Linked DNA regions of Alloalcanivorax dieselolei B5. The protein of the gene in region 2 binds, or shares a complex with, the protein of the main gene of each other region. Links are inferred from orthologs where the notes say so. Each region holds a gene or a part of one and is shown on either strand. Other genes may lie near its edges.

Region 1 (3,177 bases), 1.3 Mb from region 2 along the record:
TCCAGCACGCTGATCGACCGCGTCAAGGAAAAAACCAATGTGGAACGGTTCGAACACCGGGTGGCGGTGGACCTGATCACCCAGGTGCACAATGGCGAGCGGCGCTGCTGCGGCGCCTATGTGCACGATATCCGCAGCGGCGCAACCGATGTCATTCTGGCCCGCTCGGTGGTGCTGGCCACCGGCGGCGCCTCCAAGGTGTACCTGTACACTTCCAATCCGGACGTGGCCACCGGCGACGGCATCGCCATGGCCTGGCGCGCCGGCTGCCGGGTGGCGAACATGGAATTCATGCAGTTCCACCCCACCTGCCTGTACCACCCCAAGGCCAAGAGCTTCCTGATCACCGAGGCGATCCGTGGCGAAGGCGGCAAACTGCTGCTGCCCAACGGCGAACGTTTCATGCCGCGCTTCCATGAACGGGCGGAACTGGCGCCACGGGACGTGGTGGCCCGCGCCATCGACCACGAGATGAAGCGCCTGGGCGCCGACTGCCTGTATCTGGACATCAGCCACAAGCCGGCGGATTTCATCATCGAGCACTTCCCCACCGTCTACGCCAAGTGCCTGCAACTGGGTCTGGACATCACCCGCGATCCGATCCCGGTGGTGCCGGCGGCCCATTACACTTGCGGCGGGGTGATGATCAACGAGAACGGCGAAACCGACCTGCCCGGTCTGTACGCGCTGGGCGAAACCAGTTTCACCGGCCTGCACGGCGCCAACCGCATGGCCAGCAATTCCCTGCTGGAATGCCTGGTGTACGGCCGCTCCGTGGCCCGCCACATCAGCGAGCACCTTGCCGGTCTGCCGCTGCCGCGCGGCGCCGAGGAATGGGACGACAGCCTGGTCACCGACTCCGACGAAGACGTGGTGATCAGCCACAACTGGGATGAGTTGCGGCGCTTCATGTGGGACTACGTGGGCATCGTGCGTACGGTCAAACGGCTGGAGCGGGCGCAGCACCGAGTGGATTTGCTGCAGAAGGAAATCAGCGACTATTACAGCAACTACCACATCAGCAACGATCTGCTGGAGCTGCGCAACCTGGTGGTGATCGCCGACCTGATCATCCGCTCGGCGCTGCAGCGCCGGGAAAGCCGGGGCCTGCATTTCATGCGCGAGTTTCCCGGCCCCCAGGATCCGCCACGTGACAGCGTTCTGGTGCCGGACAACAGCCCCCTGCACGAGGGCGCCCTTTCGCCGGTCAGCGCCGCCGATTGAGCCAGAGCACCTGACGCAGCGGCGTGAGCGCCGCCTCCCCGGCCTGGTCGGCGAAGATCCAGACCCAGCCCCGGCCGGGGCAGCGCAGTGCCAGCCAGGACCCGGGCGTCCAGGCGCGGAACGGCGCCGTCACCGTGACCCTGTGCCCTTCCGAACCCCGATCCTCCAGATCCCCATTTTCCAACACCAGAGTCACTTCCGTGGCGGTCACCGCCACCGCCCTCACCTGCGGCGGCGTCCACTGCCACAACCCCCAGGCCAGCCCTACCAGCAGCGGCGGCAAGGCCCACGCCGGCACCGCGCTGTGCCACAGCGCCAGCGCGGCAATCAGCAAAGCGGCAAGGCGCAGACGGCGCGGCCAGGCCGAAGGACCCAGCTCAAGACGGGGTGGAAACGAGGCCGAGTATGTGCCGGACATAGGCGCGCAACTCCAGGTCTTGCGGTTCCGAACGGGCGGTGAACCACTCCAGCATGTCGACGTCCGCGCATTCCAGCAGTTTCGGGAACAGCGCCCGGTTGGCCTCGCTATCCTGCTCGAAGTGATGATCCAGATAGCCGTACAGCACCACCTCCACCTCGGAAGCGCCACGACGGCACTGCCAGCGATAACGACGTTTCAGATCGGCCAGCGACATGTCTTTCCCCAATACGATTGCAGGCGAGCAATTGTATGTCAGGCGACGTTCCGGCGATATGGTAAGAGCCTGTTTAAGGTCTCTACGCCACCGCGCCGGAGTTCATTTTTTCGTCAGGTCGTGATTCCGATTGTGCGGTGTAGTCATTCTACATAAACAAGCGTAATCGCGGCCTGGCGGAAAAAGGGGCCCGGCCCTTCGGGTTGCGCTGGAAAAGCCGCCAGACGACGCCCCGGCCTTTGACTTTGGACCCACCAGAGCCTGCAGTCCATGACGTCGTCTGGCGGCTTTTCCAGCGGCAACGCGGCGGCGTAGAGACCTTAAACAGGCTCTTCGGCTGACAGCACCCACCCCGATTCCCTATCATGTGTGACCAGCCAACAACCGGGAACACTATGAGCGCTTGGTCTTCTTTGATCGCTGAACTCTCCCCCGCCAACGGCGGCGTTACCACACCGGCCCTGGCGATCTGCGACCATCTGGCGGTGGTGCGGGTGCGCGGCGAGGAAGCGGGGTCCTATCTGCAAGGGCAACTCACCTGTGACCTGCAACGGATCGACCAGGGCGAGCACCATGCCGCCATGCATCTGTCGCTGAAAGGCCGGGGCCTGGTGAGCCTGCGCCTGATCCGCGATGACCAGGGCTATCTGATCCTGTGCCCGGCGACCATGGCCGAGACGGTGATCCGTTGCCTGGAAAAATACCGCCTGCGCGCCAAGGTGACGTTTGAAGTGGCGGAGGATCTGCGCGTGATCGGACTGGCCGGAGCGCTGGAGCAAACCGGCCTGCCGCTGCCGGAAGCAGGCCACGGCCGCCACCATGATGGCCTGACCCTGCTGCGTTATCCGCTCACCGAGCAATTGCTGGTGATCGGCGCTGACGACGCCCTGGCGGAACTGAGCCGGGCGCAACTTAAGCGGGCAAGCCGCACCCCGGTCGACGGCGAGGGCTGGCGTTTTCTCGATATCGGCGCCGGCGAAGGCCAGATCTACCCCGGCGGCGAGGATCTGTTCCTGCCCCAGGTGCTCAACTACGACCTGCTCGGCGGCGTCAGCTTCAACAAAGGCTGCTACACCGGCCAGGAAGTGGTGGCGCGCATGCACTTCAAGGGCAAGCTCAAGCAACGCATGGCCGCCTTCACCTACAACGGCCCGCCCCTCTCCCCGGGACAACCTCTGCGCAACACCGACGGCCGCGCCGTCGGCGAAGTGGTCGACAGCGCCCGCGGCGAACCCACCCCCCGCCTGCTCGCGGTGGTGCGTTTGGACCATGAAGGAGAGTTGTTCGCTGATGATCAGGCGCTGAACGTAACGTCGCT
Region 2 (3,267 bases):
TGGCCGCCTTTTCTGGTCCGGGTCAGATGCCCCGTTCCAACAGCATGGAACGGATATGGCCGATGGCCCGGGTCGGGTTGAGCCCTTTCGGGCACACGCTGACGCAGTTCATGATGCCGTGGCACCGGAACAGGCTGAACGGGTCGTCCAGCCGGGACAGGCGCTCTTCGGTGGCGGTGTCACGGCTGTCCGCCAGGAAGCGATAGCCCTGCAACAGCGCCGCCGGCCCCAGGAACTTGTCCGGGTTCCACCAGAAGCTGGGGCAGCTGGTGGAGCAGCAGGCACACAGAATGCACTCGTACAGACCGTCAAGCTTGGCGCGGTCCTCGGGGGACTGCAGGCGCTCGATGGCCGGTGCCGGCGTGCTGTTCTGCAGGTACGGCTGCACCTTCTCGTACTGGTTGTAGAACATGGTCATGTCCACCACCAGATCGCGCACCACCGGCAGTCCCGGCAGCGGCCGCAGCACCAACGCTTTTTTACCTTCTTTAACGCCAGGCGCCACGGAAGACAGCGAAGTGATACAGGCCAGACCGTTCTTGCCGTTGATGTTCATACCGTCGGAGCCGCACACGCCTTCGCGACAGGAGCGACGGAACCCCAGGGACGGGTCCATCTCCTTCACCAGGTTGAGCACGTCGAGCACCATCAGGTCCTTGCCCTGGGTGTCCACGTCGTACTCTTTCATGGTCGGTTCGCGGTCGGTATCCGGGTTGTAGCGATAGATACTGACTTTCATTGCAGCTCTCCGTTAGTAGGTCCGCGCCTTGGGCTGGAAGGTATCCACGGTCTTCGGCTCGAAATTCACCGCACGCTTACCCAATTGCTTGGTGAGCGGATCGTAGATGGAATGGCACAGCCAGTTCTCATCGTCACGGTCCGGGAAGTCGTAACGGGCGTGAGCCCCACGGCTTTCCTTGCGGCCTTCGGCAGCGATGGCGGTGGCTTCGGCCACTTCCAGCAGGTTGTCCAGCTCCAGCGCTTCGACCCGAGCGGTATTGAAGGACTGACTCTTGTCCTCCAGATGAGCCTTGGCGACACGCTCACGCAGATCGGCCAGTTTGGAGACGCCTTCATGCATGAGATCACCCTTGCGGAATACACCGAAGTGATTCTGCATGGTGCTTTGCAGTTCCTTGCGCAAACTGGCCACGGATTCGCCACCCTGGGAGTCGTCCCAGCGACGCACCCGGCTCAGGGCCTGGTCGATATCGTCGTTGCTCGGCTCGTACTGGGTCATGCCCTGGCGCAAGGCATCTTCAATGAAGAGGCCGGCGGCGCGACCGAACACCACCAGGTCGAGCAGCGAGTTGCCGCCGAGACGGTTGGCACCGTGCACGGACACACAGGCCACCTCGCCCACCGCGAACAGGCCGTTGACGAACTGCTCCTGGCCTTCGTGGCCGGCGCTCAGTTTGATCGCCTGACCATGCACATTGGTGGGGATACCGCCCATCATGTAGTGACAGGTGGGCACCACCGGAATCGGCTCCTTCACCGGATCGGTGTGGGCGAAGGTGATGGCCAGCTCACAGATACCCGGCAGGCGGCTGTGCAGCACTTCCTCGCCCAGATGATCGAGCTTGAGGAAAACGTGGTCACCATCCGGACCGGCGCCACGGCCGTCCAGGATTTCCATCATCATGGAACGGGCGACAACGTCCCGGGACGCCAGGTCCTTGGCGTTGGGCGCATAGCGCTCCATGAAGCGCTCGCCGTCCTTGTTGATGAGGTAACCGCCCTCACCCCGGCAACCTTCGGTCACCAGCACCCCGGCGCCGGCGATACCGGTGGGGTGGAACTGCCACATCTCGATGTCCTGCACCGGCAGACCGGCACGCAGGGCCATGCCGACACCGTCACCGGTGTTGATCAGGGCGTTGGTGGTGGAGGCGTAAATACGGCCGGAACCGCCGGTGGCGAAGACCGTCGCCTTGGCTTTGAAGAATACCGTTTCGCCGGTTTCGATGCAGATGGCGATAACGCCACAGACATTGCCCTGACCATCCTTCACCAGCTCGGCGGCGTACCACTCACTGTACACCTGGGTGCCGTTCTTCAGGTTCTGCTGATACAGGGTGTGCAGCAGCGCGTGACCGGTGCGGTCGGCGGCGGCACAGGTCCGGGCGGCCTGACCGCCCTCGCCAAAGTTTTTCGACTGACCGCCGAACGGGCGCTGATAGATCCGGCCTTCCTCGGTACGGGAGAACGGCAGCCCCATGTGGTCGAGTTCGAACACCGCTTCCGGGCCGACCGAGCACATATATTCGATGGCGTCCTGGTCACCGATGTAATCGGAGCCCTTGACCGTGTCATACATATGCCAGCGCCAGTCGTCATTGGGATCGGCGGAGGCAATGGCACAGGTGATACCGCCCTGGGCGGACACCGTATGGGAACGGGTGGGAAAGACTTTGGAAATCAGCGCGGTCTTGAAACCGGACTGCGCCATTTGCAGGGACGCGCGCATGCCGGCGCCGCCGCCACCTACCACGATGGCATCAAAGGTAATGGTGCGAATGGACATGGATCAAGCGCCTCCCCAAATCGTTACCAGGCCCCAAAGGACGTAGACCATCAGTAGCAGAGCAATCACCATCTGCACGACAAGGCGTACACAGGTGGCGGATTTGCCCAGGGTCATGCCGGTGAGATAGTCGGTGGTCACACCCCACAGACCGACCCAGGTGTGGGCGGCCACGGAAAGTACCAGCAAGGTGGTGGCGATTTGCATTGGCACGGAGCCGATGAAGGCCTTCCAGGTGCCATAGTCGAGATTCGGCTGGGCGATCAGATAGCCCAACATGCCGATGAAGTACACGCCGATAACAACGGCGCTGACGCGCTGAATCAGCCAGTCGTACAGGCCGTTACGGCCCAGACTGGTGACGCTGGTTACCCGGGTTACCATATCCAAGCTCCTGTCAGTACAACGAGAACGGCGGTGATGATGAACACCGACTTGGCGCCACGCCGTCCGCCTTCCAGGGTCTCACCTATCCCGGCGTCCATGAACAGATGCCGGATACCGGCCACCAGGTGATACAGGATCGGAGTGAGGATGGCCCACACGACCAGTTTGGCCAGGGGGGAATCAAGGAGCTGTTTCAGGTCCGCAAAGCTCTCCGGGGACGCCACGGAACGATCCAGCATCCACAGCAATATCGGCAACGCCACGAAAATGGCGACGCCGGTAATCCGGTGAGTGATGGACGCAATGGCGGTGACCGGGAACTTGATCGTCGATAGATCGAGATTGACGGGTCT

The links.
Region 1: the proteins of sdhA (region 2) and B5T_RS07480 are in contact, whole or in part, in a crystal structure (PDB 6C12), measured with the Escherichia coli proteins. The link is inferred for Alloalcanivorax dieselolei B5 from one-to-one orthologs.

Annotation. Positions count from the first base shown.
Region 1 is NC_018691.1:1,633,996-1,637,172, reverse strand. The notes cover bases 231-3,092. They hold B5T_RS07480 (FAD assembly factor SdhE), read right to left. Parts: upstream 1,860-3,092; coding sequence 1,602-1,859; downstream 231-1,601. Other genes in these bases: ygfZ (CAF17-like 4Fe-4S cluster assembly/insertion protein YgfZ), read left to right, coding at 2,255-3,092; B5T_RS07485 (hypothetical protein), read right to left, coding at 1,208-1,642; nadB (L-aspartate oxidase), read left to right, coding at 231-1,224. In the rest of the region: more of nadB, read left to right, coding at 1-230; more of ygfZ, read left to right, coding at 3,093-3,177. UniProt on the Escherichia coli protein: An FAD assembly protein, which accelerates covalent attachment of the cofactor into other proteins.
Region 2 is NC_018691.1:2,983,455-2,986,721, forward strand. What follows is about bases 140-3,091. They hold sdhA (succinate dehydrogenase flavoprotein subunit), read right to left. Parts: upstream 2,528-3,091; coding sequence 752-2,527; downstream 140-751. Other genes in these bases: B5T_RS13265 (succinate dehydrogenase iron-sulfur subunit), read right to left, coding at 140-739; sdhD (succinate dehydrogenase, hydrophobic membrane anchor protein), read right to left, coding at 2,531-2,911; sdhC (succinate dehydrogenase, cytochrome b556 subunit), read right to left, coding at 2,905-3,091. In the rest of the region: more of B5T_RS13265, read right to left, coding at 23-139; more of sdhC, read right to left, coding at 3,092-3,267. UniProt on the Escherichia coli protein: Two distinct, membrane-bound, FAD-containing enzymes are responsible for the catalysis of fumarate and succinate interconversion; the fumarate reductase is used in anaerobic growth, and the succinate dehydrogenase is used in aerobic growth.